One region of the Streptomyces sp. NPDC007872 genome, then DNA from elsewhere that is predicted to be linked to it. Evidence: predicted binding sites of a transcription regulator. Region 1 holds the regulator's gene; the other holds the start of a gene.
What was found. Region 1 encodes HrcA, which represses chaperone genes, less so after heat shock. Its sites were predicted from a motif close to TTNGCACTCNGNNNNNCNGAGTGCNAA; they were not measured.
Positions count from the first base shown of each region.

Region 2: groES (co-chaperone GroES) is a predicted target of HrcA. The motif match lies at 6,942-6,968, and genes of this name have one in related genera.

Region 1 covers NZ_JBIAEA010000002.1:440,088-455,317, forward strand. The annotation lists gene lepA (translation elongation factor 4) at 1-608, shown strand, start outside; gene ACFYNX_RS07115 (AMP-dependent synthetase/ligase) at 835-2,712, shown strand; gene hemW (radical SAM family heme chaperone HemW) at 2,803-4,035, shown strand; gene ACFYNX_RS07125 (DUF3097 domain-containing protein) at 4,051-4,851, opposite strand; gene ACFYNX_RS07130 (MBL fold metallo-hydrolase) at 4,971-5,699, opposite strand; gene hrcA (heat-inducible transcriptional repressor HrcA) at 5,847-6,866, shown strand; gene dnaJ (molecular chaperone DnaJ) at 6,867-8,003, shown strand; gene ACFYNX_RS07145 (nitronate monooxygenase) at 8,104-9,186, shown strand; gene ACFYNX_RS07150 (16S rRNA (uracil(1498)-N(3))-methyltransferase) at 9,183-9,926, shown strand; gene ACFYNX_RS07155 (tetratricopeptide repeat protein) at 10,026-11,318, shown strand; gene ACFYNX_RS07160 (tetratricopeptide repeat protein) at 11,315-12,430, shown strand; gene ACFYNX_RS07165 (histidine triad nucleotide-binding protein) at 12,522-12,881, shown strand; gene ACFYNX_RS07170 (ribonuclease Z) at 12,885-13,790, shown strand; gene ACFYNX_RS07175 (adenosine deaminase) at 13,793-14,797, shown strand; gene ACFYNX_RS07180 (MFS transporter) at 15,021-15,230, opposite strand, start outside.
Region 2 covers NZ_JBIAEA010000004.1:458,857-474,086, forward strand. The annotation lists gene tsaB (tRNA (adenosine(37)-N6)-threonylcarbamoyltransferase complex dimerization subunit type 1 TsaB) at 12-677, shown strand; gene rimI (ribosomal protein S18-alanine N-acetyltransferase) at 701-1,162, shown strand; gene tsaD (tRNA (adenosine(37)-N6)-threonylcarbamoyltransferase complex transferase subunit TsaD) at 1,162-2,271, shown strand; gene ACFYNX_RS16715 (hypothetical protein) at 2,268-2,528, shown strand; gene ACFYNX_RS16720 (polysaccharide deacetylase family protein) at 2,607-3,464, shown strand; gene ACFYNX_RS16725 (hypothetical protein) at 3,546-3,902, shown strand; gene ACFYNX_RS16730 (hypothetical protein) at 3,895-4,167, shown strand; gene ACFYNX_RS16735 (SAM-dependent methyltransferase) at 4,204-5,400, opposite strand; gene ACFYNX_RS16740 (polysaccharide deacetylase family protein) at 5,575-6,531, shown strand; gene groES (co-chaperone GroES) at 7,114-7,422, shown strand; gene groL (chaperonin GroEL) at 7,530-9,158, shown strand; gene ACFYNX_RS16755 (ester cyclase) at 9,225-9,923, opposite strand; gene ACFYNX_RS16760 (hypothetical protein) at 9,999-13,088, shown strand; gene ACFYNX_RS16765 (hydroxyacid dehydrogenase) at 13,104-14,117, opposite strand; gene ACFYNX_RS16770 (carbohydrate ABC transporter permease) at 14,136-15,065, opposite strand; gene ACFYNX_RS16775 (sugar ABC transporter permease) at 15,062-15,230, opposite strand, start outside.

The DNA.
Region 1 (15,230 bases):
TCGTGCGGGCCACGATCCTCGCGCCCAGCGAGTTCATCGGCGCGATCATGGAGCTCTGCCAGAACCGGCGCGGCACCCTGATCGGCATGGACTACCTCTCCGAGGACCGGGTCGAGATCCGGTACACCCTGCCCCTCGCGGAGATCGTCTTCGACTTCTTCGACCAGCTCAAGTCCAAGACGCGCGGGTACGCCTCCCTCGACTACGAGCCCACGGGCGAGCAGGCCTCCAGCCTGGTCAAGGTCGACATCCTGCTGCACGGCGACAAGGTGGACGCCTTCTCCGCCGTCACCCACAAGGACGCGGCGTACGCCTACGGCGTGCGGCTCGTCGCCAAGCTGCGCGAGCTCATCCCCCGGCAGGCCTTCGAGGTGCCGATCCAGGCCGCGATCGGCTCCCGGGTGATCGCCCGCGAGACCATCCGCGCCATCCGCAAGGACGTCCTCGCCAAGTGCTACGGCGGTGACATCTCCCGGAAGCGGAAGCTGCTGGAGAAGCAGAAGGAGGGCAAGAAGCGCATGAAGATGGTCGGTTCGGTGGAGGTGCCGCAGGAGGCCTTCATCGCCGTCCTGTCGAGCGACGAGTCCTCGGGCAAGGGCAAGAAGTAGCCGCCGGGGAGCGGGCGGGAGCCGGGCCGGTGGCCCGGAGGAAGTAGCTGCTCCCTACATCGAACGGGTCCACGCGCGGGGTGCGCGTGGACCCGTTCGTTATGAAGCGGCGCACTGTAAGGCCTTACGCGCCGGACCTCGGGCCTTTAGTCTGATCCCGGCTCGAAGGTTACTCGCCAGTTAGTTACGAACCACCAGAAGGCACCGCCGCCGCCCGGAGGACGTCGTGAGCGACACACAGACCCAGATCGAGAACCGGCCGCCCTCCGTGGCGACCCTCTTCCTTGAGCGAGTCGAGCGGACTCCCGACGCGGAGGCCTACCGCTACCCGGTCCCCGCCGCGTCCGGCACCGGCCCGGACGACTGGAAGTCGCTCAGTTGGGGTCAGGCCGCCGAACGGGTCTACGCGATCGCCGCCGGCCTCGTCGACCTCGGCGTCCGGGCCGAGGAGCGGGTCGCCCTCGCCTCCTCCACCCGGGTCGAGTGGATCCTCGCGGACCTCGGCGTGATGTGCGCGGGCGCCGCGACCACCACGGTCTACCCGCAGACCAACGCCGAGGAGTCGGCGTTCATCCTCTCGGACTCCGAGTCGAAGGTCCTCATCGCGGAGGACGCGGCCCAGCTCGCCAAGGCCGTCGAGCGCCGCGCCGACCTGCCGAACCTCCGCCACGTGGTCGTCGTCGACGCCGCCGGCGTCGAGAGCGACGGCGACTGGATCCTCTCCCTCGCCGAGCTGGAGGAGCGCGGCCGGGCACACCTGGAGACGCACCCCGAGGCGGTCAAGGAGCGGGTCTCCGCGATCACCTCCACGCAGCTCGCCACCCTCATCTACACCTCGGGCACCACCGGCCGCCCCAAGGGCGTCCGCCTCCCGCACGACAACTGGTCGTACATGGCCAAGGCCATCGCCGCCACCGGCCTGGTCACCCAGGAGGACGTGCAGTACCTGTGGCTGCCGCTCGCCCACGTCTTCGGCAAGGTCCTCACCTCGGGCCAGATCGAGGTCGGCCACGTCACCGCCGTCGACGGCCGCGTCGACAAGATCATCGAGAACCTGCCGGTGGTCCAGCCGACCTACATGGCCGCCGTGCCCCGCATCTTCGAGAAGGTCTACAACGGGGTCGCCGCCAAGGCCCGCGCCGCCGGCGGCGCCAAGTACAAGATCTTCCAGTGGGCGGCCGAGGTCGCCCGCGACTACGCGAAGACCACCCAGGACAACTTCCGCCGCACCGGCACCGCCTCCGCGCCCTTCGGCCTGGGCGCCAAGCACAAGGTCGCCGACGCCCTCGTCTACGGCAAGATCCGCGAGGCCTTCGGCGGCAACCTGCGCGCGTGCATCTCCGGCTCCGCCGCCCTCGCCCCCGAGATCGGCTACTTCTTCGCCGGCGCGGGCATCCACGTCCTGGAGGGCTACGGCCTCACCGAGTCCTCCGCCGCCTCCTTCGTCAATCCGGGCGAGGCCTACCGCACCGGCACCGTCGGCAAGCCGCTCCCCGGCACCGAGGTCCGCATCGCCGACGACGGCGAGATCCTGCTGCGCGGCCCCGGCATCATGGAGGGCTACCACGGCCTGCCGGAGAAGACGGCCGAGGTCCTGGAGTCCGACGGCTGGTTCCACACCGGCGACATCGGCGAGCTGTCCGCCGACGGCTACCTGCGGATCACCGACCGCAAGAAGGACCTGATCAAGACGTCCGGCGGCAAGTACATCGCGCCGGCCGAGGTCGAGGGCCAGTTCAAGGCCGTCTGCCCGTTCGTCTCGAACATCCTGGTCCACGGCGCCGACCGGAACTTCTGCACCGCCCTGATCGCCCTCGACGAGCCCTCCCTCCTCGGCTGGGCCGCCGAGCACGACCTCGCCGGGAAGCCGTACGCCGAGGTCGTCGCCGCCCCGCAGACCGAGAAGCTGATCCAGGGGTACGTGGACCGCCTCAACGAGGGCCTCCAGCGCTGGCAGACGATCAAGAAGTTCCGCCTGCTGCCGCGCGACCTCGACATCGAGCACGGCGAGCTGACCCCGTCCCTGAAGCTCAAGCGCCCGGTCGTGGAGCGCGAGTACAAGCACCTCATCGAGGAGATGTACGAAGGCTCGCGCGAGGTCTGACCGCCCCTCCCCGCGCCGGGGCCGACCAGCACGGGAGCCGGTTGTCCACAGGCAGCCGGCCCACCCCGGGCAGTACGGGACAATGGGCTCATGCCTTCCGTACTGCCCGATGGTGAGACCGTTCCCGAGGACGGGGCGCTGCCCCCGCACGCCCTGGAAGGGGCCGGGGAGCGCCCGCTCGGGTTCTACCTGCACGTGCCGTACTGCGCGACGCGCTGCGGATACTGCGACTTCAACACCTATACGGCGAGCGAGCTGCGCGGCACGGGGGGCGTGCTCGCCTCCCGGGACAACTACGCCGGGCAGGTCGTCGAGGAGGTCCGGCTCGCCCGGAAGGTCCTCGGGGACGACCCCCGGCCGGTCCGGACCGTCTTCGTCGGCGGCGGCACGCCCACGCTGCTCGCCGCCGGGGACCTCGTACGGATGCTGGGGGCGATCCGCGACGAGTTCGGGCTCGCGGACGACGCCGAAGTCACGACCGAGGCGAACCCGGAGTCGGTGGACCCGGCCTACCTGGCGGAGCTGCGCGCGGGCGGCTTCAACCGGATCTCCTTCGGCATGCAGAGCGCCCGGCAGCACGTCCTGAAGGTCCTCGACCGCACCCACACGCCCGGGCGCCCCGAGGCGTGCGTCGCCGAGGCGCGGGCCGCCGGGTTCGACCACGTCAACCTCGACCTGATCTACGGCACGCCCGGCGAGTCCGACGACGACTGGCGGGCCTCGCTCGACGCGGCGATCGGCGCCGGGCCCGACCACGTCAGCGCCTACGCGCTGATCGTCGAGGAGGGCACCCAGCTCGCCCGCCGCATCCGGCGCGGCGAGGTGCCGATGACCGACGACGACGTGCACGCCGACCGGTACCTGATCACCGAGGAGGTGCTGTCCGGGGCCGGTTTCGAGTGGTACGAGGTGTCCAACTGGGCCACCTCGGAGGCCGGGCGCTGCCTCCACAACGAGCTGTACTGGCGCGGCGCCGACTGGTGGGGCGCGGGACCCGGCGCGCACAGCCACGTGGGCGGGGTCCGCTGGTGGAACGTGAAGCACCCGGGCACGTACGCGGCGGCCCTCGCGGCGGGGAGGTCGCCGGGCGCCGGCCGCGAGCTCCTCTCCGGGGAGGACCGGCGGGTGGAGCGGATCCTGCTGGAGCTGCGCCTCCGGGACGGCTGCCCGCTGGACCTGCTCAGGCCCGCGGGGCTCGCCGCCTCCCGCAAGGCCCTGGAGGACGGCCTCCTGGATCCCGCCCCGTACGGGGCGGGCCGGGCCGTCCTGACCCTGCGGGGGCGGCTGCTCGCGGACGCGGTGGTGCGGGACCTGGTGGACTAGGGCTCCGGGGGCGGGCTACGGCGCCGTCACGAAATCGATCAGTTCCTCGACCCGGCCCAGGAGCGCCGGCTCCAGGTCCTTGTACGACGTCACCCGCGACAGGATGTGCTGCCAGGCCGCGCCCGTGTTCTCCGGCCAGCCCAGGGCGCGGCAGACGCCCGTCTTCCAGTCCTGGCCGCGCGGGACCGTCGGCCAGGCCGGGATGCCGAGCGAGGACGGCTTCACCGCCTCCCAGACGTCGATGTACGGGTGGCCGACGACCAGGACGTCCGGGGAGGTCACCCGGGCCGCGATCCGGGACTCCTTGGAGCCCGGGACCAGGTGGTCCACCAGGACGCCGAGGCGCGCGTCGGGCCCCGGGCCGAACTCCGCGACGATCGACGGCAGGTCGTCGACGCCCTCCAGGTACTCCACGACCACGCCCTCGATCCGCAGGTCGTCGCCCCAGACCCGCTCGACCAGCTCCGCGTCGTGGCGGCCCTCGACGTAGATCCGGCCCGCCCGCGCCACGCGCGCGCGTGCGCCGGGCACCGCGACCGAGCCGGAGGCCGTACGGGTCGGGCGGGCCGGGGCCGCCGAGGGGCGGACCAGGGTCACGACCCTCCCCTCCAGGAGGAAGCCGCGCGGTTCCAGCGGGAAGACCCGGTGCTTGCCGAAGCGGTCCTCCAGGGTCACCGTGCCCGCCTCGCAGCGGATCACCGCCCCGCAGAAGCCCGTCGCCACCTCCTCCACGACGAGATCGCGGTCGGCCGGGACCTCCGGGACGGGCGCCGAGCGCTTCCAGGGGGGTGTCAGATCGGGGTGGTAGCTGCGCATGGGCTCAATCCTGTCCAGGGTGTGGCGTCGGGACACTGCCGGGGGTCCGGGGATCGTCCCCCGGGAGATGCGGCCGAGGGGGCGTCACGTCCGGATCGTGGCCGCGCGTCCGGGCGACGTCACGCGACGGAGAAGCGCGTCGCCAGTTCCTCGCGCTGGCGCCGTACGAACGCGGCGTCCACCACCGCCCCGTGCCCCGGCACGTACACCGCGTCCCCGCCGCCGAGCGACAGGAGGCGGTCCAGGGCGTCCGGCCAGCGGGACGGGATCGCGTCCGGGCCCGCCTGCGGCTCGCCCGACTCCTCCACCAGGTCCCCGCAGAAGACCACCTCCGGCGGGCCGGGCACCAGGAGCGCCAGGTCGTGGCCCGTGTGCCCGGGGCCGACGTTCGCCAGGAGCACCTGCCGGCCGCCCAGGTCGAGCGTCCACTCGCCGGAGACCACGTGCCGCGGGGCCACGAGCACGTCCGCCGCCTCCGCGGCCGCCACCGGGTCCAGGCCGTGCCGCACCGCGTCCGCCCGCAGCGCCTCCCGGTCCCGCTCCCGGGCGAGCAGCTCCTCCGTGCCGACCGCGCCGAAGACCTCCGCGCCCGCGAAGGCCGCCGTGCCGAACACGTGGTCGAAGTGCGGGTGGCCCAGTGCGATGTGCGTCACCCTCCGGCCGCCCGTGAGTTCCGCCACCTCCGCCCGCAGCTCCGCGCCCTCCGCGAGGGACGACCCCGTGTCGTACAGCAGCACCGCCCGTTCGCCCACGACGAGCCCCGCCGTGGCGTCCCAGACGGGCAGCCGGCGCCGGCCCACCCCGTCCGCGAGCCGCTCCCACCCCTGTGCTTCCCAGTCGACATCCATACCGCGACGCTAACCGGTGGGGCGCCGCCTCCTTGCCAGGAGCGACGTGTGCCGCCGTACACTGGCCCGGGATCGCTGGCACTCGGACAGGGCGAGTGCCAAAAGCGGAGCAACCGGATCGACCGACGACTGCTGGAGGTGCGCACGATGCTCAGCGAACGCAGACTCGAAGTGCTGCGCGCCATCGTCCAGGACTATGTCGGGACGGAGGAGCCCGTCGGCTCCAAGGCGCTCACGGAGCGCCACAAGCTCGGCGTGTCGCCCGCCACCGTGCGCAACGACATGGCCGTGCTCGAGGAGGAGGGCTACATCGCGCAGCCCCACACCAGCGCGGGCCGCATCCCGACGGACAAGGGCTACCGGCTGTTCGTCGACCGGCTCGCGGGGGTCAAGCCGCTGTCGACGCCCGAGCGGCGGGCCATCCACAACTTCCTCGACGGCGCGGTCGACCTGGACGACGTCGTCGGCCGCACGGTCCGGCTGCTCGCGCAGTTGACCCGGCAGGTCGCCGTCGTCCAGTACCCCTCGCTGACCCGCTCGACCGTCCGGCACGTGGAACTGCTCTCGCTGGCCCCGGCCCGCCTGATGCTCGTCCTCATCACGGACACCGGACGGGTCGAGCAGCGGGTGGTCGACTGCCCCGCGCCCTTCGGCGAGACCTCGCTCGCCGACCTGCGGGCCCGGCTCAACAGCCGGGTCGTCGGCCGCCGGTTCGCCGACGTGCCGCAGTTGGTGCAGGACCTCCCCGAATCCTTCGAGGAGCCCGAGGACCGCGCCACGGTCTCGACCGTGCTCGCGACCCTCCTCGAAACCCTCGTCGAGGAGCACGAGGAGCGGCTGATGATCGGCGGCACCGCCAACCTCACCCGCTTCGGACACGACTTCCCCCTGATGATCAGGCCCGTCCTGGAGGCTCTGGAGGAGCAGGTCGTCCTCCTCAAGCTGCTGGGCGAGGCCAAGGAATCGGGCATGACCGTACGGATCGGGCACGAGAACGCCCACGAGGGGCTGAGCTCCACGTCCGTCGTCTCGGTCGGCTACGGTTCGGGCGGCGAGGCAGTCGCCAAACTCGGCGTGGTCGGACCGACCCGCATGGACTACCCCGGAACGATGGGAGCGGTACGCGCAGTGGCACGTTACGTCGGACAGATCCTGGCGGAGTCGTAAGTGGCCACGGACTACTACGCCGTACTCGGCGTACGCCGCGACGCGTCCCAGGACGAGATCAAGAAGGCCTTCCGGAGGCTCGCGCGCGAGCTGCACCCGGACGTCAATCCCGATCCGAAGACGCAGGAACGCTTCAAGGAGATCAACGCCGCCTACGAGGTGCTCTCGGACCCGCAGAAGAAGCAGGTCTACGACCTCGGCGGCGACCCGCTCTCGGCCTCCGGCGGAGGCGGCGCGGGCGGCTTCGGAGCGGGCGGCTTCGGCAACTTCTCCGACATCATGGACGCCTTCTTCGGCACGGCGTCGCAGCGCGGCCCGCGCTCGCGCACCCGCCGCGGCCAGGACGCCATGATCCGCCTGGAGATCAGCCTCGACGAGGCGGCCTTCGGCACCACCAAGGACATCCAGGTCGACACGGCGGTCGTCTGCACGACCTGCTCCGGCGAGGGCGCCGCTCCCGGCACCTCCGCGCAGACCTGCGACATGTGCCGCGGCCGCGGCGAGGTCTCCCAGGTCACCCGGTCCTTCCTGGGCCAGGTCATGACCTCCCGGCCCTGCCCGCAGTGCCAGGGCTTCGGCACCGTCGTCCCGACCCCGTGCCCCGAGTGCGCGGGCGACGGCCGGGTCCGCTCCCGCCGCACCCTCACGGTCAAGATCCCGGCCGGCGTCGACAACGGCACCCGCATCCAGCTCGCGGGCGAGGGCGAGGTCGGCCCCGGCGGCGGCCCCGCCGGCGACCTGTACGTCGAGATCCACGAGACCCCGCACGACACGTTCCAGCGGCGCGGCGACGACCTGCACTGCACGGTGACGATCCCGATGACGGCGGGCGCGCTCGGCACCAAGGTGCCGCTGCAGACCCTCGACGGCGTCGAGGAGGTCGACATCCGGCCCGGCACCCAGTCCGGCCAGTCGATCCCGCTCCACGGGCGCGGCGTCACCCACCTGCGCGGCAACGGGCGCGGCGACCTCATCGTGCACGTCGAGGTCCAGACCCCGGGCAAGCTCGACGCGGAGCAGGAGCGCCTCCTGCGCGAGCTGGCCAAGCTGCGCGGCGAGGAGCGGCCCACGGGGCAGTTCCAGCCGGGGCAGCAGGGGCTGTTCTCGCGGCTGAAGGACGCGTTCAACGGGCGGTAGGCCCGTCGTACGCACGGCCTTGCGTACGGGGAGGGGCGGTGTCCATGTATGGATACCGCCCCTTTCCGTACCCCTCCCCGCGGCATGACACGATGCCCATATGTCCACCACCGCACTGAACGATCTCTCCCGGATCCCGATCGTGCAGGCCCCCATGGCGGGTGGCGCCTCCTGTCCCGAGCTCGCCGGAGCCGTCTGCGAGGCCGGGGCGCTCGGCTTCCTGGCCGGCGGCTACAAGACGGCCGGAGGGCTGTACCAGGAGATCAAGCAGGTACGCGGGCTCACCGCGCGCCCCTTCGGCGTCAACCTCTTCGTGCCGCGGACCGGCCGGCCCGCCGACCCGGCCGCCGTCGAGGTCTACCGCCACCAGCTCGCCGGGGAGGCCGACTGGTACCGGACCCCGCTCGGCGAGACCGACGACTCCCGCGACGACGCCTACGACGCCAAGCTGGCCATCCTCCTGGAGGACCCGGTCCCCGTCGTCTCCTTCACCTTCGGCTGCCCCGCGCCCGAGGCGCTCGCCGCCTTCGCCCGCGCCGGCACGTACACGATCGTCACCGTCACCTCCGCCGAGGAGGCCCTCGCCGCCGAGCGCGCCGGGGCCGACGCCGTCTGCGTCCAGGGCGTCGAGGCCGGCGGGCACCAGGGGACCCACCGCGACGACCCGGACGAGGACGGCACGCCCGGCACCGGCCTGCTCACCCTCGTCACCCAGGTCCGCGAGAGCGTCCGCCTCCCGCTCCTCGCCACCGGCGGGATCATGCGCGGCGCCCAGATCGCCGCCGTCCTGGCCGCCGGGGCCGACGCCGCCCAGCTCGGCACCGCCTTCCTCGCCTGCCCCGAGTCGGGTGCCCACCCGCTGCACAAGCGGGCCCTGACCGACCCGCTGTTCACCCGCACCGCCCTCACCCGGGCCTTCTCCGGGCGCCCGGCGCGCGGCCTGGTCAACCGCTTCACGCGCGAGCACGGCCCGTACGCCCCCGCCGCCTACCCCGAGGTCCACCACCTCACCGCCCCGCTGCGCAAGGCCGCCGCCACCGCGGGCGACGCCCAGGGCATGGCCCTCTGGGCCGGCCAGGGACACCGCCTCGCCCGCGAACTCCCCGCCGGGCGGCTGGTGGAGGTCCTCGCCGCCGAACTCGACACCGCCCTCTCGGAACTGCCCCACAGGAGCACCTCGTGACCGCACCCGTCTTCGTCGTCGACGCCGTCCCCGGCGCCGGGAACTTCCTCCTGGACGGCCCCGAGGGGCGGCACGCCGTCTCGGTGAAGCGGCTGCGGGAGGGCGAGGAGCTGGTCCTCGTCGACGGCCGGGGCCGCTGGGCCGCCTGCGAGGTGCTCGCCGCCGAGGGCAAGGACCACCTGACCGTACGGGTCGCCGAGGTCCACGAGGACCCCGGGGAGGAGCCCCGGATCACCGTCGTCCAGGCGCTCCCCAAGGGCGACCGGGGCGAGCTGGCCGTCGAGACCATGACGGAGACCGGCGTGGACGCGATCGTCCCGTGGGCCGCCTCCCGCTGCATCACGCAGTGGAAGGGCGACCGGGGCCTCAAGGCGCTCGCCAAGTGGCGGTCCACCGCGCGCGAGGCCGGCAAGCAGTCGCGCCGCACCCGCTTCCCCGAGGTCGCCGACCTCATGACGACCAAGCAGGTCGCCGCCCTCCTCGCGGAGGCCGACTTCGCGGCCGTCCTGCACGAGGACCGCGACCACCCCAGCGGCGCGCTCGCCACCGCCGACCTCCCCGCGAAGGGGTCGGTCGTCCTGGTCGTCGGACCCGAGGGCGGGGTCTCCCCGGAGGAGCTGGCCGCCTTCGGGGCGGCCGGGGCGAAGCCGTACCGGCTGGGCCGCAGCGTGCTGCGCACCTCCACGGCGGGCACGGCGGCGACGGCCCTGGTCCTGGGCCGGACGGGCCGCTGGAGCTAGGACCCCGAGGACGGGGGCACGTCGGCCACCGGTCTCTGGAGCAAGGCCCGGGGCGAACCCGGTGGACGGTGTCCCCGGGGGGCTCCTTAGGGTGGCCGCATGGCCGACGAGTCCCCCCTGATCCGCAGTCTCCGCGCCGCCGTGGCCGCCGCCCCCGGCGACGTGCCCCTGCGGCTCCACTTCGCCGAACTCCTCCTCGCGGAGGGACGCAACGACGAGGCCGTCACCGAGGCGGCCGTCGCCCTCCAGCACGCGCCCGGGGACGCGGCCGCCCGCGCCCTGATGGTCCGCGCGATGGGGCTGCCCGCCGCAGAGGACCCGGCCCCCGCGCCGAGCGCCCCCGCCCCGGACGGATCCGCCCCGGACGAGCCCGCGCCCGCGCCGAGGGCCTCCTCCTCCTTCGACTGGGACGCCGCCGAGCAGCAGGTCCAGGACCTCGTCGGGCCCCGCTTCCTGGAGGACCCGCAGGCCGCCGACGGCGACGGGACCGCCGGGGACGCGGCCGCCTGGGACGTCGACGCCCCCGGCGCCGTCCGCCTCGCCGACGTCGGCGGCATGGAGGAGGTCAAGGACCGCCTGGAGGCCGCCTTCCTCGCCCCCATGCGCAACCCCGAACTGCGCAGGCTGTACGGCAAGTCGCTGCGCGGCGGCCTGCTCCTCTACGGCCCGCCCGGCTGCGGCAAGACCTTCATCGCCCGGGCCGTCGCGGGCGAACTCGGCGCGAGCTTCCTCACCGTCTCGCTCTCCGACGTCCTCGACATGTGGATCGGCGCCTCCGAGAAGAACATCCACGACATCTTCGAGACCGCCCGCTGCCAGGCCCCCTGCGTCGTCTTCCTCGACGAGCTGGACGCCCTCGGCGTCAAGCGCTCCCGCACGCACCACAGCGGCCTGCGCAACGTCGTCAACCAGCTCCTCACCGAGCTCGACGGCATCGCGAGCGGCGCCGGGAACGAGGGCGTCTTCGTGCTCGCCGCCACCAACGTCCCCTGGGACGTGGACATCGCCCTGCGCCGCCCCGGCCGCCTCGACCGCACCCTGCTCGTGCTGCCGCCGGACGCCGCCGCGCGCGAGGCGATCCTCCGCTACCACCTGCGCGACCGGCCCATCGAGGCCGTCGACCTCGGCAAGCTCGTCAAGGCCACCGAGGACTTCTCCGGCGCCGACCTCGCCCACGTCTGCGAGACGGCCGCCGAGGCCGCCCTCCTCGACTCCGCCCGCAGCGGCTCCGTACGCCTGATCACCACCAAGGACCTGCTCGGCGCGGCCAAGCAGATCAAGCCGTCCACGGAGCCGTGGTTCGCCGCCGCCCGGAACGTCGCCATGTTCGCCAACGAGGGCGGCCTCTACGACGACCTGCTCGCCCACCTCAAGCGGAAGCGCAAGCTGTGAGCGGGGCGGAGGCTCAGGGCGCCCACGGCACCGCGCTGCGGCGCGCCGAGGCGCTGTACGAGGCCGGGCGGTACGAGCAGGCCGGGGCGCTGGCCGCCCAGCACCTGGCGACCGAACCCGAGGACGCCGAGGCCCTCGTCCTGCTCGCCCGCTGCCACCACCGGGGCGGCGCCCACCCCGCCGCCCTGGCCGCCGTGGACCAGGCGCTGCGCGCCGAGCCCGAACTGCTCGGCGCCTGGCTGATGCGCGTCCAGATCCTCCTCTCCCAGAAGCGCTACCCGGAGGCCGAGTCCACCGCCCGGCACGCCGTCGCGCTCGCCCCGCACCACTGGGGCACCCACTACGCGCTCGGCACCGCCCTCGCGGAGCACGGCGAACGCACCCGCACGCCCGCGCGTACCACCGAGGCGTACGAGGCGGCCCGGACCGCCGTGAACCTCGCGCCCGAGGAGGACGCCGCCCACTTCCTGGTCGGCCTCACCGCCCAGCGCCGGGGCGACCACGCCACCGCGCAGCGGGCGTACGAGACGACGCTGCGCCTCAACCCGCAGAGCAGCGAGGCCCACAACAACCTCTCGCTGCTCCGACTGCGGCGGCGCTGGTTCCGGCGCGGGGCGTGGACGCAGGCCGCCGAGGGGTTCGTCGCCTCCGCCGCGCTCGACCTCCAGGACCGCAAGGCCCGCTACAACCTGGAGGCCATGGCCTGGAACACCGTCGCCGGGGCCCGCTGGGTCGCCCTCATCGGCTTCATCGCCTCCGTGTACGCCACCGCCGCCGTCCGCACCGGCGGCACCGGGACCGGCGCGGTCGTCCAGTTCCTGATCGGCACGGCGATCCTCGTCGGCGCGTGGGGCGGCTGGGTGCTGTGGATGGGCCGCCGGCTGCCGCCCCGGCTGCGCCGCCCGCTGCTGCTCGTGGCGCGCGGCTGCCGGCCGGTGATCGCCATGGCGACGGCCGTGGGGCTGCTCGGGCTCCACTCGGTGGCGACGACGGCCCTCTGGTCGCTCGACGCGGGCGTGGTCGGCGGGCTCGGGGCGCCGCTGTTCTGGGGCGTGGTCATCACGTACTGGGTGAGCCGCTCGTTCCTGAACCGCCGCGCCCCCAAGGACTGACCGGGCCCCTGTGGAAAACGGATCCGACCGTGTCGGCGGCGGCCGATAGCATGCGCCTGTACTGATCGACGGAGGCGAGGAGGCCCGGACCATGGCCGGAGAGCCGCAGAGCGACTGCCTGTTCTGCAAGATCGTGTCGGGGGAGGTGCCCGCGACGATCGTGCGCGAGACGGAGACGACCGTCGCGTTCCGCGACATCAACCCCCAGGCGCCCACCCACGTCCTGGTGATCCCGCGCGTGCACTACCCGGACGCCGCCTCCCTCGCGGCCGGAGCGCCGGACGTCGCCGCCGACCTGCTGCGCGAGGCCGGCGAGGTCGCCGCCCAGGAGAAGACCGACGGCACCGGCTACCGGATCGTCCTCAACACCGGCGCGGGCGCGGGCCAGACCGTCTTCCACACCCACGCGCACGTCCTGGGCGGCCGCGGCCTCACCTGGCCCCCCGGATAAGCCGTGTCCGTACGCGAACTGGTCGTCCTCGGGACCGCGAGCCAGGTCCCGACCCGGCACCGCAACCACAACGGCTACCTGCTGCGCTGGGACGGACAGGGGATCATGTTCGACCCCGGCGAGGGCACCCAGCGCCAGATGCTTCGGGCCGGGGTCGCCGCGCACGACCTCGACCGGATCTGCGTCACGCACTTCCACGGCGACCACTCGCTCGGCCTGGCCGGGGTGATCCAGCGGATCAACCTCGACCAGGTCCCGCACCCGGTCACCGCCCACTACCCGGCGAGCGGACAGCGCTTCTTCGAGCGGCTGCGGTACGCCACGGCCTACCGCGAGACCGTGCACCTGGTCGAGGCGCCCGTCGCCGCCGACGGGCCGCTCGCCGTCACCGACGCGTACACCCTGGAAGCCCACCGGCTCTCGCACCCCGTCGAGTCGTACGGCTACCGGCTCGTCGAGCCCGACGGGCGCCGCATCCTGCCCGAGAGGCTCGCCGCGCACGGCATCCAGGGGCCCGACGTGGGCCGGATCCAGCGCGACGGCGTCCTGGACGGCGTCACCCTCGACGAGGTCAGCGAGGTCCGGCGCGGACAGCGCTTCGCCTTCGTCATGGACACCCGGCTCTGCGACGGCGTGCACGCCCTCGCCGAGGGCGCCGACATGCTCGTCATCGAGTCGACCTTCCTCGACGAGGACGTCCGCCTCGCCACCGACCACGGCCACCTGACGGCCGGACAGGCCGCCGAGGTCGCCCGGGACGCGGGCGTGCGGCACCTCGTCCTCACCCACTTCTCGCAGCGCTACCACGACCCCGCCGCGTTCGAACGGCAGGCACGGGCCGCCGGGTTCGACGGCGAGCTGAGCATTGCCCAGGACCTCATGAGGGTCCCCGTACCGAAACGAACGTGAACATGCCCGTACCGAAGGCAGAACTGCACCTCCACATCGAAGGCACCCTCGAACCCGAGCTGGCCTTCGCGCTCGCCGCGCGCAACGGCGTCACCCTGCCGTACGCGGACACCGACGCCCTGCGCGAGGCGTACCGCTTCAGCGACCTCCAGTCCTTCCTGGACCTGTACTACGGCCTGATGGCGGTCCTGCGCACCGCCGAGGACTTCACCGAACTCGCCGACGCCTACCTGGAGCGGGCCGCGGCCCAGGGCGTCCGGCACGCCGAGATCTTCTTCGACCCGCAGGCGCACACCGCCCGCGGCGTCCCGATCGGCACCGTCGTCGAGGGCCTGACCGCCTCCCTCGACCGCGCCGAGGAGCGGTACGGGATCTCCACCCGGCTCATCATGTGCTTCCTGCGCGACGAGTCCGCCGAGTCGGCCCTCGCCACCCTGGAGGCCGCGAAGCCGTACCTGGACCGGATCACCGGCGTCGGCCTCGACTCCGCCGAGGTCGGCCATCCGCCGGCCAAGTTCCGCGAGGTGTACGAGGAGGCCGCCCGGCTCGGCCTGCGCCGCGTCGCCCACGCGGGCGAGGAGGGCCCCGCGGCGTACGTCCGCGAGGCCCTCGACGTCCTCGGCGTCGAGCGGATCGACCACGGCCTGCGCTGCATGGACGACCCCGACCTCGTCGCCCGGCTCGCCCGCGAGCGGGTCCCGCTCACCCTCTGCCCCCTGTCGAACGTCCGCCTCCGCGTCATCGACGCCCTCGCCGACCATCCGCTCCGCGCGATGATGTCGGCCGGTCTCCTCGTCACCGTCAACTCCGACGACCCCGCCTACTTCGGCGGCTACGCGGGCGACAACTACGACGGCGTCCGCGACGCGCTCGGCCTCACGGAGGACCAGCTCCGGGAGCTGGCGCGGAACTCCTTCCGGGCGTCGTTCCTGGAGGACGAGGAGGAGCGGCGGGAGCGGTACCTGGCGGAGGTGGAGGCGTACGAGTTCGGGGGTGGCGGGGCGTAGGTGAGGGCGGGACGGTTCGGGTGCGGGCCGGGGCGCCTGCGGCGGGCCTCTCACCCCACCCCGCCCCTTGCCGAAACCGGGGGCGAGCCCCCGGACCCCCGCACGGGCCGAACTTTCAGCCCCGCCGGCGTTCGAGGCGTGGGGTCCGGGGTGGAGCCCCGGTTACGGGAAGGGGCGGGGTGGGGGACAAGCCCGCCGCAGGCGCCCCCCCCACCCACCCCGCCTACTCCCGCCCCCTCACCCCCGCCAACCCCACCGCCGCCCTCGTCAGCCGGCGCCGGGTGACCGGCACCCGGATCGCAGCCACCGGCTGCTCCGGCGCCCCCATCTGCGGAACCAGGGCCGGCGTCCCCGACGCGTTGCCGGCGAGGACGGCCGCAGGGGCCCCGCCGCGGCGGCGGACCGAGCCGGGGACCAGGGGGCGCCCGGCGGC
Region 2 (15,230 bases), on a different contig from region 1:
AGGCTGTTCGCGTGCTGTTGCTCGCCATGGATACCGCCACCCCCGCCGTCACCGTCGCCCTCCACGACGGCGAGGCCGTCGTCGCCTCGTCGAGCCAGGTCGACGCCCGCCGCCACGGGGAGCTGCTGCTGCCCGCCGTCGACCGGGTCCTCGCCGAGGCCGGGCTGAAGCTCGACGCGGTCACCGGCGTGGTCGTCGGCGTCGGCCCCGGTCCGTACACCGGTCTGCGCGTCGGCCTCGTCACGGCCGCGGCCTTCTCGTCCGCGCTCGGCGTGCCCGTGCACGGCCTGTGCACCCTCGACGGCCTCGCGTACGCCTCCGGGATCGACGAGCCCTTCGCCGTCGCCACGGACGCGCGCCGCAAGGAGGTGTACTGGGCGCGGTACGCCGACTCCCGCACCCGCGTGACCGACGCGGCCGTCGACCGGCCCGCCGACGTCGCCGAAGCCCTCGCCGGGCTCCCGGTCGTCGGCGCGGGCGCCCGCCTCTACCCCGAGGCCTTCCCCGACGCCCGTGATCCCGAGCACCAGTCGGCCGCCGCGCTCGCCGCCCTCGCGGCGGAGAAGCTGACGGCCGGGGGTGGCGGGGCCGGGGGCTTCCTCGACCCGCTGCCGATGTACCTGCGCCGCCCCGACGCCCAGGTGCCCAAGAACTACAAGGTGGTCACGCCCAAGTGACCGGCGGCGTGGAACTGCGCGAGATGCGCTGGTGGGACATCGCACCGGTGCTCGCCCTCGAGGACGAGCTGTTCCCCGAGGACGCCTGGTCGGCCGGGATGTTCTGGTCCGAGCTCGCGCACTCCCGGGGGCCGGGCGCCACCCGCCGGTACGTCGTCGCCGAGGACCCCGGCGGCCGGCTCGTCGGCTACGCCGGGCTCGCCGCCGCCGGCGGCCTCGGCGACGTGCAGACCATCGCCGTCGCCCGCGACCAGTGGGGGACCGGGCTCGGCGCCCGCCTCCTCACCGACCTGCTCCAGCACGCCACCGCCTTCGAGTGCGACGAGGTCCTGCTCGAAGTGCGCGTGGACAACACCCGGGCCCAGAAGCTCTACGAGCGCTTCGGCTTCGAGCCCATCGGTTTCCGGCGCGGCTACTACCAGCCCGGAAACGTCGACGCGCTCGTGATGCGACTGACCGTCCAAGGAACCGGAACCGATATCTGATGGCTGCTGACGAACCCCTGGTGCTCGGCATCGAGACCTCCTGCGACGAGACCGGCGTCGGCATCGTCCACGGGACCACCCTCCTCGCGGACGCGATCGCCTCCAGCGTCGACACCCACGCCCGCTTCGGCGGCGTCGTGCCCGAGATCGCCTCCCGCGCGCACCTGGAGGCGATGGTCCCGACGATCGAGCGCGCCCTGAAGACCGCCGGGATCTCCGCGAAGGACCTCGACGGCATCGCCGTCACCGCCGGTCCCGGCCTGGCGGGCGCGCTGCTCGTCGGCGTCTCGGCGGCCAAGGCGTACGCCTACGCCCTCGGCAAACCGCTCTACGGCGTCAACCACCTGGCCTCGCACATCTGCGTCGACCAACTGGAGCACGGCAGGCTGCCCGAGCCGACGATGGCCCTGCTCGTCTCCGGCGGGCACTCCTCGCTGCTGCTCTCCACCGACATCACCTCCGACGTGCGCCCGATGGGCGCCACCATCGACGACGCGGCCGGCGAGGCCTTCGACAAGATCGCCCGCGTGCTCGACCTCGGCTTCCCCGGCGGCCCGGTCATCGACCGGCTCGCCAGGGAGGGCGACCCGAAGGCCATCGCCTTCCCGCGCGGCCTGAGCGGCGCCAAGGACCCGGCGTACGACTTCTCCTTCTCCGGCCTCAAGACCGCCGTGGCCCGCTGGATCGAGGCGAAGAAGGCGGCCGGCGAGGAGGTGCCGGTGCGGGACGTGGCCGCGTCCTTCCAGGAGGCGGTCGTGGACGTGCTCACCCGCAAGGCCGTCCGGGCCTGCAAGGACGAGGGCGTCGACCACCTGATGATCGGCGGCGGCGTGGCCGCGAACTCGCGCCTGCGGGCCCTCGCCCAGGAGCGCTGCGAGCGGGCCGGGATCCGGCTGCGGGTGCCCCGGCCCGGCCTGTGCACGGACAACGGCGCGATGGTCGCGGCCCTCGGCTCCGAGATGGTCTCCCGGGGCCGGGCCGCCTCCGACCTGGAGCTGTCGGCGGACTCCTCGCTGCCGGTGACGGACCCGCACGTGCCGGGCGCCCACGCGCACACGCACGACCACGACCACGTGCACGAGGTCAGCAAGGAGAACCTGTACTCGTGAGGCTCACCCTCATGTGGGAGGCGCGGGCCGCGCAGGGGCGGGGCCCCGAGCTCCTGGAGTGGGCCCGGGAGCGGGCCCGGGTCCTCGCGTACGAGCCGGAGCGCCGGGAGGTCTTCCGCGCGCCCCAGGACCGGGTCCTCGTCCTCACCTGGTGGGAGGCGAAGACCTTCGACGCGGAGCTGCCGGAGCTGCCGGAGCCGGACGCGGAGCTGATCACCCGGCCGGTCCACCGCTGGCGGTTCGAGGCGGTCGAGTAGCCGCACGACCGGGAGTCTCGTCGGTCACACGTACGCCCTTCGGGCAACCTTTCGGGCCGTACGGGCATCTCCCGGCGCGTGAAGAAGACGATCGCGCTCCGGGCGGCGCTGACCGCCGCGGCCCTCCTGGTGACCGGCTGCACGGCGGAGCGCCCCGCCGCCGCCCCCGCGCCCGCCCCGCCGACGTCGTCCGCGCCGGCCCCGTCCCCCTCCGGGTCCGCCGCCGGGAGCGGGGCGCCGGGCGCCCCGGCGTCGGCCGCCGCGTACCGGAAGTGGGGCCTGAAGCCCTTCGCGGCCCCGCCCGCGCCGCCGACGGTGAAGCCGGTGGTCCGCGGGCCGGGGGAGCCGGTGCCGGTCATCAGCGAGATCCCCACCCGGGAGAAGATCGTCTTCGTCACGATCGACGACGGGGCGGAGAAGGACCCCGAGTTCGTCACGATGATGAAGGAGCTCAGGGTCCCCTTCACGATGTTCCTCACCGACGCCGCCATCCGCGCCGACTACGGCTACTTCTCGCCGCTCGTCGCCCAGGGCCACGGCGTCGCCAACCACACCCTCACCCACCCCGACCTGCGCACCCTCTCCCCGGAGGCCCAGCGCCGGGAGATCTGCGGCCAGCAGGAGAAGCTGAAGCGGCGGTACGGCACGGCCCCGCGCCTCTTCCGCCCGCCCTACGGCAACTGGAACGAGGCCACGCGCGCGGCGGCCGGGACCTGCGGGGTGGACGCGATCGTGCTGTGGCGCGAGTCCATGCAGATCAAGAACATGCAGTACCAGCGCGGCGACCGGAAGCTCCACCCCGGCGACATCGTCCTGGCCCACTTCCGCGGCCCGTCCGAACTCAAGGGCCGCACGATGACCGAGATGACGGCCACGATGCTCCGCCGCATCCAGGAACAGGGCTTCACGGTGGCGCGGTTGGAGGACTACGTCTGACGTCACCGGATCAGGTGACGGCTTCGGGTTTCCGCTCGCTAGGCTTGCCGTACGGTTCACCCTCCAGGCACGGGAGAACACATGACCGCCGCCGTCCCCGACCAGCCGCTGATCCCGCAGCCTCCGTCGACCGTCACGGCCCTGCGGCAGGCGGTGGCGCAGATCGCTCCGGCGGCCCTGCCCGCCTTCACCCGCGAGCTGGACCAGGCGGCGGACCAGGCCCGCCTCGGATCGGACCTCGCGCCGCTGCGCCGCTTCACCGCGCACTGGGCCGTGTACGTCCACATCCAGCGCCAGCCCCGGTTGGCGGCACGGTTCCGGGAGCTCGAAGCCGTCGTCGGGACCGGCGACGCGGACCAGGTGAGGGATGCCGCGGCCCGGCTGGGCCGCCTGCTCGACGACGCCCGGGACGCGCTGTCGAGGACCGGCGGTGAGTGAGCGCTGGCGCTGGGAGTACGACCCCGACGCCGCACACGTCGCCGGAGGCGTTCCCGCACCGGTGGTCGCGGAGGTCGAACGCCTGACGTCCCAGTTGGTGGACCTCGCCGGGATGGGCGTGGACGTCGGCGATCTCGGCGAAGGGCCGAAGCCGGGAGGGCTGCGGCGCATGGACGCGGCCGGCGGGTGGTTCTACTTCCTCGCGGCGCCGAGGGCCCGGCTGATCGTGGTCGTACGGATCATCCCTCCGTTCGACAGCCTCTGAGCCGCGCCGGGGCGGAGCCCTCGTGGGGAGGCGGGCTCACCCGCCCCCACCCGGCCGGACGGGTCGCCCGATCAGCATCGTCGGGGCGCCCGCGACCCGAGTGAGCAGCACCGTCGCCGCGTTCGGGCCCTTCGGCCTCACCTTGCGGCGGATCTCCTCCGGCTCGACCGCCGAGCCCCGCTTCTTCACGGTCAGGGTGCCGACCTCCCGCTCCCGCAGCAGCGCCTTCAACTTCTTCAGGTTGAAGGGGAGTTCGTCGGTGATCTCGTACGCGGCGGCGTACGGGGTCGGGACCAGGGCGTCCGACGTCACGTACGCGATCGTCTCGTCGACCAGACCGCCGTCCAGCTCCTCGGCCACCTCGGCCACCAGGTGCGCGCGGATGACCGCGCCGTCCGGCTCGTACAGGTAGCGGCCCACCGGCCGGACCGCCGGGTCGGGCAGCCCGCGCCCGGCGAGGGTCGCCCCGGAGGGCAGCAGCGTGGCCCGGCGCGCGCCCGGCTCCGTACCGAACCACAGCACGGCCTCCTTCACGTCCCCGCCGTCCGAGATCCACTCCGCCCCGGCCTCCGCCGGGACGGCCTCGTGCGGGATGCCCGGCGCCACCTTCAGGGCCGCGTGCGGGGCCTTCCGGGCCGCCTCGACCGCCCAGGAGAGCGGCGGGGAGTACGCCTCGGGGTCGAAGATCCTGCCCCGGCCGCCGCGCCGGGCGGGGTCGACGAAGACCGCGTCGTACAGGCTCGTGTCGATCTCCGTCACGTCCGCGCACCGGACCTCGATCAGGTCCGACAGGCCGAGCGCCCCGGCGTTGGCGCGGACCGCCTCGGCGGTGAGCGGGTCGCGGTCGACGGCGAGGACGGAGATCCCGGCGCGGGCCAGGGCGATCGCGTCGCCGCCGATCCCCGAGCACAGGTCCGCCACGCTCCGGACGCCCAGCGCCTTCATCCGGCCGGCCCGGTACGCGCCGACCGAGGCCCGGGTCGACTGCTCGACGCCGTGGGGCGTGAAGTACATCCGGTACGCGTCCTCCGCGCCGAACTTCGCCACCGCCCGCTGCCGCAGCCGCGCCTGGCCGAGCGCCGCCGTGACCAGCTCGGCGGGGTGGTCGCGGCGCAGTCGGGACGCGACCGCCAGCTCCCGGGCGGGGTCGTAGTCGCGCAGGGCGGCGAGGAGCGTCTGTCCCTCGGGGGCGAGCAGGGCGGCGAAGGAGGCGAGGTCGGTCACCCGTCCCATTCTGGGCCCTGTTCCGGCTCCGGAGAGCTGTGGGGGCCGGTCGGTTCCGGGCTCCGGGGAGCTGTGGGCCGGCCGGGGGACGGTGGGCCGGGTACGGCGGTGTCGCGGCCGGAAGGAGCCGCCGCGCTGACAGGATGCGGCGCCATGCAGCTCGTACGACAAAAGGAACAGAAGATGAGAAAAGGCGCGCGCCGCTCCCACCGGACGCTCGGAGCGGCGCTCGTCGTCGCCGCCCTCGCCTCCGCCGCCACGGCCTGCTCCGGCGCCGGCCCGGACCGCTCCGCACCGCCCTCCCCCGTCTCCGGCCAGCAGGCCCCGCAGCAGGGCCCGAAGCAGGCCGCCCCGAAGCGGGGTGCCGCCGCCGCGCCCGAGTCGCAGGCGCAGAAGGCCGAGAGGCTCCGCCTCCGGAAGGCCGCCCGCGCGCTCGCCGCCAAGAGGTGGGGCCTCGCCAAGCCCCCGCTCGAAGCGCCCGCCCCGCCCGCCGTCAAGCCGAGGATCACCACCCGCAAGGGCTTCGAGACGAAGAGCGAGGGCATGCCGCCCGTCTTCACCACCGTGCCCACCAAGGAGAAGATCGTCTTCCTGACGATCGACGACGGCTCGGAGAAGGACCCCGAGCTGCTGCGGATGATGAACGAGCTGGACGTCCCCTACAGCGCCTTCCTCAGCGACTACGTCGTCAGCGACGACTACGCCTACTTCGCCCGGATGCAGAAGTCGCGGAAGGGCGGGGTCGCCCTCCACAACCACACCCTCCACCACCGCTACCTGCCCGGACTCTCGTACGACCAGCAGAAGCGCGAGATCTGCGGCATGCAGGACGTCATCGAGAAGAAGTACGGCAAGCGGCCCGAACTCTTCCGCCCGCCGTACGGCAACTACAACGACGACACCCTGCGCGTGGCCAAGTCCTGCGGCGTCAAGGCCGTCCCGCTGTGGGCCGCCGAGGCCTTCCCCGACCACATGGAGTGGCGCGAGTGGGACCGGGACCTGCACCCCGGCGACATCGTCCTCACCCACTTCCGGGGCGAGGAGGACTGGAAGGGCAGCATGGCCGACATGGTCCGCCGCGTGATGAACGTGATCACGGCCAAGGGGTACGCGGTCGCGAAGCTCGAGGACTACGTGTGAGACCCGGGAGGCGCGGGCGCCGGGCCGTCGCCGCCCTGGCCGTGACCGGGGCGCTGCTCGCCCTCCCGGCCCTCACCGCCTGCGCTTCCCCGGCCGGCCCGGTGGACTCGATCGAACGGCTCGGCCGGAGGGCGGCGGAGGGAGTGGGGCCCCGGGCGTCGGCGCCGCCGGGGGAGCGGGAGCGGGCCGGACGGGCCACGGGGGAGCGGAGGCGGGTTGGACGGGCCGCGGGGGAGTGGGAGCGGGCCGGACGGGCCACGGAGGAGCGGGAGCGGGTCGGACGAGTCACGGTGGAGGGAAAGCCGTTCGAACGGGCGGGCGTGCGGACCGCGGACCGGGAGGGGAGGCGCTGCCGGAAGGCCCCGGAACCCCGCACGACCGCGCCCCCGGTCACGCCACGGAGCGATGAATTGGCACTCCGCTTGACCGAGTGCTAATCGCGGCCATAGTCTCGGCTCTGGCACTCCCCACCGGAGAGTGCCAACACAGCGACGGGCAGGTCCGGCACCCGCGACGACGGATCCACCTGGTTCGCCACCTCAGACAGTCAACCCCGTGATCTCCGAAGGGGGAGGTCGGATCGTGACGACCACCAGCTCCAAGGTTGCCATCAAGCCGCTCGAGGACCGCATCGTGGTCCAGCCGCTCGACGCCGAGCAGACCACCGCCTCTGGCCTGGTCATCCCGGACACCGCCAAGGAGAAGCCCCAGGAGGGCGTCGTCCTGGCCGTCGGCCCGGGTCGCTTCGAGAACGGCGAGCGCCTGCCGCTCGACGTCAAGACCGGCGATGTCGTGCTCTACAGCAAGTACGGCGGCACCGAGGTGAAGTACAACGGCGAGGAGTACCTCGTCCTCTCGGCCCGCGACGTGCTCGCGATCGTCGAGAAGTAAGTCACCCCAGGCCAGAAGGCTTTGAGCTGCGCCCCGAGGCCCCTTCCCGGGCGCCCCGGGGCGCCGTTCGTTCCACCAGCAGATTCCGAGAGGGCTGAACCGCTCCCATGGCGAAGATCCTGAAGTTCGACGAGGACGCCCGTCGCGCCCTTGAGCGCGGCGTCAACAAGCTTGCCGACACGGTGAAGGTGACGATCGGCCCCAAGGGCCGCAACGTCGTCATCGACAAGAAGTTCGGCGCCCCCACCATCACCAACGACGGTGTCACGATCGCCCGCGAGGTCGAGATCGAGGACCCGTACGAGAACCTCGGCGCCCAGCTCGTGAAGGAGGTGGCGACCAAGACCAACGACATCGCGGGTGACGGCACCACCACCGCCACCGTGCTCGCCCAGGCCCTGGTCCGCGAGGGTCTGCGCAACGTCGCCGCCGGCGCCTCCCCGGCCGCCCTGAAGAAGGGCATCGACGCCGCCGTCAAGGCCGTCTCCGAGGAGCTCCTCGCCACCGCGCGCCCGATCGACGACAAGTCGGACATCGCCGCCGTCGCCGCGCTCTCCGCGCAGGACCAGCAGGTCGGCGAGCTCATCGCCGAGGCGATGGACAAGGTCGGCAAGGACGGCGTCATCACCGTCGAGGAGTCCAACACCTTCGGCCTGGAGCTCGACTTCACCGAGGGCATGGCCTTCGACAAGGGCTACCTGTCCCCGTACATGGTGACCGACCAGGAGCGCATGGAGGCCGTCCTCGACGACCCGTACATCCTGATCAACCAGGGCAAGATCTCCTCGATCCAGGACCTGCTGCCCATCCTGGAGAAGGTCATCCAGGCCGGCGCCGGCAAGCCGCTCCTGATCATCGCCGAGGACGTCGAGGGCGAGGCCCTGTCGACCCTGGTCGTGAACAAGATCCGCGGCACCTTCAACGCGGTGGCCGTCAAGGCCCCCGGCTTCGGCGACCGCCGCAAGGCCATGCTCGGCGACATCGCCACCCTCACCGGTGCCACCGTCATCGCCGAGGAGGTCGGCCTCAAGCTCGACCAGGCCGGCCTGGACGTGCTCGGCACCGCCCGCCGCGTCACCATCACCAAGGACGACACCACCATCGTCGACGGTGGCGGCGACTCGTCCGAGGTGCAGGGCCGCGTCAACCAGATCAAGGCCGAGATCGAGTCCACCGACTCCGACTGGGACCGCGAGAAGCTCCAGGAGCGCCTCGCGAAGCTGGCCGGCGGCGTGTGCGTGATCAAGGTCGGCGCCGCCACCGAGGTGGAGCTGAAGGAGAAGAAGCACCGTCTGGAGGACGCCATCTCCGCGACCCGCGCCGCGGTCGAGGAGGGCATCGTCTCCGGTGGCGGCTCCGCGCTCGTCCACGCCGTCAAGGTCCTGGAGGACAACCTCGGCAAGACCGGCGACGAGGCCACGGGTGTCGCGGTCGTCCGCCGCGCCGCCGTCGAGCCGCTGCGCTGGATCGCCGAGAACGCCGGCCTGGAGGGCTACGTCATCACCTCCAAGGTGGCGGAGCTCGACAAGGGCCAGGGCTTCAACGCCGCGACCGGCGAGTACGGCGACCTGGTCAAGGCCGGCGTCATCGACCCGGTGAAGGTGACGCGCTCCGCCCTGGAGAACGCCGCCTCGATCGCCTCCCTCCTCCTCACCACCGAGACCCTCGTGGTGGAGAAGAAGGAAGAGGAGCCGGCGGACCACGGCCACGGCCACGGTCACGGCCACTCCCACTGAGGTCCGTAGCCGAACGCCGAGGCCCGGTGCCCCCGTCGCGGGGGCACCGGGCCTCGGCGTCTCCCGTCACTCCTCCACCGCGCCGAGCCGCTCCATCAGCCCGAGCATGTCGTACTGCCACCAGTCCTCGACGACCTTGCCGTCCTCCCGGAAGCGCTGGATCAGCGTGCCGGTGATCCGGACGTCGATGCCGGTGGGCTGGAGGCCCATGAAGTCGCCGGTGTGGGTGGCGTCGCAGGTCCAGCGGGTGCAGACGCGGTCGCCCTCGGCGATCTGGTCCTCGACGGTGAAGGCGAAGTCGAACCCCCGGCGCCACATCCCGATCCCGCGGCGGACCGCGTCCATGCCGATCGAGTCCTGCACGTCGGAGGGGTCGTGGCTGTGGCACCCCTCGGCGATCACCTCGTCCAGCGGCGGAAGCTCCCCCGGCGTGCCGATCAGCTCCAGGAACCGGCGCGCGGCGGCCTTGCACATCTGCTCGTCCCGCACGACGTCCAGGTCCGTGAAGGTCGGCATCCCGTCACAGAGCGCCACCATCTCGTGGAAGAGCCGGTCGGTCTCGGGGAGGTGGGAGTTCCGCATCGCCACGTCGTACGAGGGGAACTCGACGATCTCCACGAAGTGGGACCCGTCGGACCGGTCCTTCCCGAGGACGCTGTGGGTGGCCGTCCGCTTCCCCTCGGTCTGCTCGGCCCACTGGTCCATGAGCCGGTTCATCTCGTCGAAGCGGCTCGTCCTGCAGTCGATGATCTGCACGAAGGTCATGACGCCTCCCGGGGCGGCAGGGACGTTTCCATTCTAGGTTCGGGGAGTGCGGGGCGCCCTGGCACGATGGAGCCCATGGAGCGGGGGATCGGCGTCGACAACGAGGCGGGCGTCGTCGTCATCGGCGACGGCAACACGGTCGGATTCGGCACGGGGGCGGGGACGGGGACGGCGGTCCGCTCGGCGTACCGGGAACAGGTCCGCCGGATCGCCCCGCCGGAACTCGTCGGCCGCGAGGAGGAGTTGGCGGAACTGGCGGAGTTCTGCCGCACGGGGACCGGGTACCGGTGGTGGCGGGCGGACGCGTGGGCGGGCAAGACGGCGCTGATGGCGTGGCTCGCGCTCGACCCGCCCCCGGGCGTGCGGATCGTCCCCTTCTTCGTCACGGCCCGGCTCGGCGCGCAGAACGACGTGGTCGCGTACGTGGACGTGGTCCTGGAGCAGCTCGCGGAGCTGGCGGGCGAGGGCCTCCCGGCCCTGCTCACCGCCGCCACCCGCGAGGCCCACCTCCTGCGCCTGTACGCCTCCGCCGCCGGGGCCTGCGCGGCGCGCGGCGAGCGCCTGGTCCTCCTCGTGGACGGCCTGGACGAGGACCGGGGGGTGACGACGGGCCCGGACGCCCACTCGATCGCGGCCCTCCTCCCGTACGGCACGCTCGACCTGCCGGTCGTCGTCTCCGGCCGCCTCAATCCGCCCCTCCCGGCGGACGTCCCCGAGGACCACCCGCTCGGGGACCCGTCGATCGTCCGCCTCCTGTCCTCCTCCCCGAAGGCCCGCGCGATCCGCGCGGAGGCGGAACGGGAGCTGAAGCACTTCCTGACGGGCGGCGGCCTCCCGTACGAGCTCCTGGGCCTGCTCACGGCGGCGGGCGGCGGCCTGACGGCGGACGACCTGGCGGAACTGACGGGCGAGGTCCCGTACCGGGTGAGGGACGTCCTGCGGACGGGACCGGGACGGACGTTCGCGCTGCGGGGCGAGGCGTATCTGCTGGCGCACGAGGAACTGGTGGTCCAGGCAAGGGAGATGCTGGGCGCGCGGGAGCTGGGTCGGTGGCGGGCGGAGCTGTGCGACTGGGCGGGGGAATGGCGCGCCCGGGGGTGGCCGGACGGCACTCCCGGCTACCTGCTGCACGGCTGGTTCCCGATGCTGCGGGCGGCCGGTGACCTGGACGCGATGGCCGAGTGCGCCCTCGATGCCGTACGGCACGACCGGTTGCTCGCGGCGACGGGCGGCGACGGGGCGGCGCTCGAGGAGATCACGGCGGCGGGCGAGGAACTGCTGGAGAGGGGCGACCGCCCCGGCCTGATCGTGACGCTGCTGAAGCTCGCCCTGCGCCGGGCCGCGCTGCGGGACCGCAACGGGCAGGTGCCGGCCGGGCTGCCCGTGGCCTGGGCCGAGCTGGGGGAGGTGGACCGGGCGCTGGCGCTGGCACGAGGGCTCGAACCGGGTAACAGGGCCCGGGCGCTGTGCGACGTCGCCCTGTTCCTGTACGAGCGTGGCGGCGGGGGGCGGGCCTTCACCCTGCTCGACGAGGCCGGCGGAGCGGCCCGCACGGCGGCGCGGTCCGATGGCGAGCCGTTCCACGCGCCGCTGGCTCTCGGGAAGGCTTGGCTCGCGGTGGGAGCGGCGGACCGCGCGGAAGAGTTCGCGGGAGGCTCGGGGCCTCTTCCCCTGCTCGACCTCGTGGCGTTCTGGTGCCGTGCGGGCGATGTCCCGCGTGCGCTGAACGTACTGAGTGCCGAGCGGGACCAGGAGACGAGGGCGAAGGGGCGCGCGGTCGTCTGCGCGGCCCTCGCCGGGGTCGGACGGAAGAGCGAGGCGCTCACCCTGGCCCGGTCCGAGACCGGGGTGGGACGGGCGCTCTGCCTGGTGAGGGTCGCCGCCGCGTCACACGGGGGCGAGGCGGACGCGCTGATCGGCGAAGGAATGGACGGGGTCGAGCGCGAAGGGGTGCGCTTCGGCGACGGACTCGTCGCCGAGCTGATCGAGGCCCTTGTCGCGGTCGGAGCCGTCGAACAGGCCGAGGCCCTGGCCGTCGAGCGCGACAGGGCTTCGGGCGACCACGGCATGCAACTCGCCCTGTGCCGTGGGCTGCTGGCGAAGGGCGAGTTCGACCGGGTCGAGGAGCTGGCCGACCGCAGCGGCTACGGCTTCAGGGACCAGGCTCTCATCGCACTGGTCGAAGCCCTGGCACGGGACGGCGCCGTCGAGCGGGCCGAGCGCGTACTGGCCGGGCTGACCGGCCCGCACAGCCGCCCGCCCGCGGTCCGCCCCGTGGTCGGTGCCCTGGTCCGCGCGGGGCGCGTCGAGGACGCCGAGGCGCTGGTGTCGGGCGAGACCGATCCGCTCGATCCGCTCGGTCTCGACATGCGGCTCCACCTCGTACGGGCCCTGACCGGTGCCGGGCACCACGAACGGGCCGCCGCGCTCCTCGGGCGCGTCGAGGCGGCGAGCCGTGTGCCCCGGCCCGAGGAGACCGCCGCCGTCCTGACCTCCCTCGCCGAGGACCTGGCCCTGTCGGGACACCACGAACGGGCGAGCGCCCTCACCAGAGGCCTGAGGGCGTACATGGAGCCGGAACCGCTTTCACTTCTGTTGCCGGCTGGCGTCCTCTACCGGCCGGTGGTCGACCACGACGATGTCCGGCGGGGGATGCGCGAAGTGCTCGCCCGCGAGCGGACACAACCGTGGACGGGCACGTCCGAGCCCGCGCGTGGGCCGGCGGAAACGGCCGCGTCGCCCGGTGGGGCGGCCGTGCACGCGGAACACCGGTGGGAGGACCCCTCCGTGGCCCGCGTGGCGGAGGCGATCATTGCCGCCGGCCTGCCCGACAGCGCCGTCGACCTCGCGTGCTCCCGTGGCGTCGCCGCCGGATACGACACCTGGCGGAACGCCTTCGCCGGGATGTTGCACCGAGCCGGTGGAAGGGTCCGCGCCAAGGACTTCGTCGACGGGCTCGCGGGGGTCGGTCTCGCCCGCGCCCGGTACTTCGTCCGCTTCGCCTTCACCCACTCCGACCCCGTCTGGGCCCGCGAGCTCACCGCCCTCGCCCTCTACACCGGGCCCTGGCACGAGGCGCTGCCTGCCGTCCTGCGGTACGAGCCCGACACCCTGCCCCTGGTCCTGGCCGAGGCCGACCGTCTGCGCCGAGCGCTGGAGGTCTGAGCGGACGCCCGGCGGCTAGGCCGACCGCGTCAGGTCCGCCGCCCGCACCTCCTCCACGAACGCCTCCCCCCGCACGTACCGCTCCACCTCCCCCACCGCCTGGTCCGCCATCCGGTGCAGTTCGTTGCCGAGCGAGCCCGCCACGTGCGGGGTGAGGAGGACGTTCGGGAGGGTCCACAGGGGGGAGTCCGGCGGGGGGAGTTCCGGGTCCGTGACGTCGAGGATCGCGTGGAGGCGGCCCCTCTGGAGGTGGGGGAGGAGGGCGGACTCGTCCACCAGGGAGCCCCGGGACGTGTTGATCAGGGTCGTTCCGTCCGGCATCGCCGCCAGTTGCGCCGCGCCGATCATGTGGTGGGTGGAGGGGAGTTGGGGCGCGTGGACCGAGACGACCGTGCTGCGGGCGCAGAGTTCGTCCAGGGACACCGCCTCCACGCCCGGGACCTCGGTGTACGGGTCGTACAACAGGACCTCGAAGTCGAAGGGGGTCAGGAGGTCGATGACCCTCCGGCCGATGCGGGAGGCGCCGACGATGCCGATCGTGCGGCGGTGGTTGCCCCAGGCCGTGGACTCCTCCAGCCAGGCGTGGCCGGTGCGGAGTCCGGCGTACCGCCGGGCCGAGCGCAGGACGCCCTTCCCGGCGAAGAGGATCGCGGCGAGCGTGTACTCGGCGACCGGCAGCGCGTTGGCGGCGGCGGCCGACGTGACCCGCAGGCCCCGCTCCCAGCAGGCGTCCGTGACGTGGTGCTTGACCGAGCCGGCCGCGTGGACGACGGCCCGCAGCCGGGGCGCCCGGTCCAGGACCTCGGCGGTGAGCGGGGTCGCGCCCCAGCAGGTGAGGAGCACCTCGGCCTCGGCCAGGGCGGCGGCCGTCCGGGCGTCCGGGGCCGTCAGGTCGTGGGCGACCAGGTGCGGATCGGTGCGGGTCAGGGCCGCGAGGCGGGTGCGGTGGGCCTCGGTGAGCAGGCGGTCGGCGATCCCCGGGCCCATCGCGAGGAGGAGGGAGGGGCGGTTGTCAGTGGTGGGGTGCATCGTGGGTGACGGCCTTCCTCACTTGACGCTGCCGGCCGTCAGACCGGCCTTCCAGTGGCGCTGGAGGGAGACGAAGGCGATGACGAGGGGGACGACGGCGAGCAGGGAGCCGGTGACGACGAGGGGGTAGTAGTCGGGTTCGGCGTGGGCGTTGCTGTTCCACGCGTACAGGCCGAGGCTCAGCGGGTACAGCTTCTGGTCGGACAGCATCACCAGGGGGAGGAAGAAGTTGTTCCAGACGGCGGTGAACTGGAAGAGGAAGACGGTCACGAAGCCGGGCATGACCATGCGCAGGCCGATCGACCAGAAGACGCGCAGCTCGCCCGCCCCGTCGATGCGGGCGGCCTCCAGGGCCTCGTCGGGGACGTAGCCGGCGCAGAAGACCCGGGAGAGGTAGACGCCGAAGGGGTTGACGAGGACGGGGACCAGGACGGCCCAGTAGGTGTTGACGAGGCCGATCTCGCTGGCCAGGAGGTACATCGGCAGGGCGAGCGCGGTGGTGGGGACGAGCACGCCGAGCAGGACGAGGCCGAAGAGCTTCTCCTTGCCCCGGAAGTCGTAGACGTGGAAGGCGTATCCGGCGGCGACGCTGACGAGCGAGCAGGCGAGCGCGCCGAGCCCGGCGTAGAGGAGGCTGTTCAGGTACCAGTGGAAGTAGATGCCGTCGTTGTGGGCGGCGAGCCGGGAGAGGTTGCCGCCGAGGTCGAAGCCCTCGAAGGAGAGCGCGTTCCCGGCGAGCAGGCCGCCGGCGTCCTTGGTGGCGGCGGTCAGCAGCCAGACCAGCGGGAAGAGCATGTAGACGGTGGCGAGGACGAGGACGCCGTTGACGGCCGTTCGTGAGAGCCATCTGCTGGTGGGGCGGGATCTCCCCGTGCGGGTGGCGCTCGTACGGGTGGCGTTCGTACGGGCGGGACTCGTACGGACGGCACTCGTGCGGGTGGCGCTCATGCGGTGCGCTCCTTCCGCGCCGCCCGGCGGCCGGTCAGGCGCGTCACCGCGAAGGAGAGCAGCGCGGCCGTCAGGGCGAGGAGCACGGAGGCCGCCGCGGCGAGCCCGTAGTCGTTGCGGTCGAAGGCCGCGGTGTAGGCGTACATGTTCGGCGTCCAGGTGGAG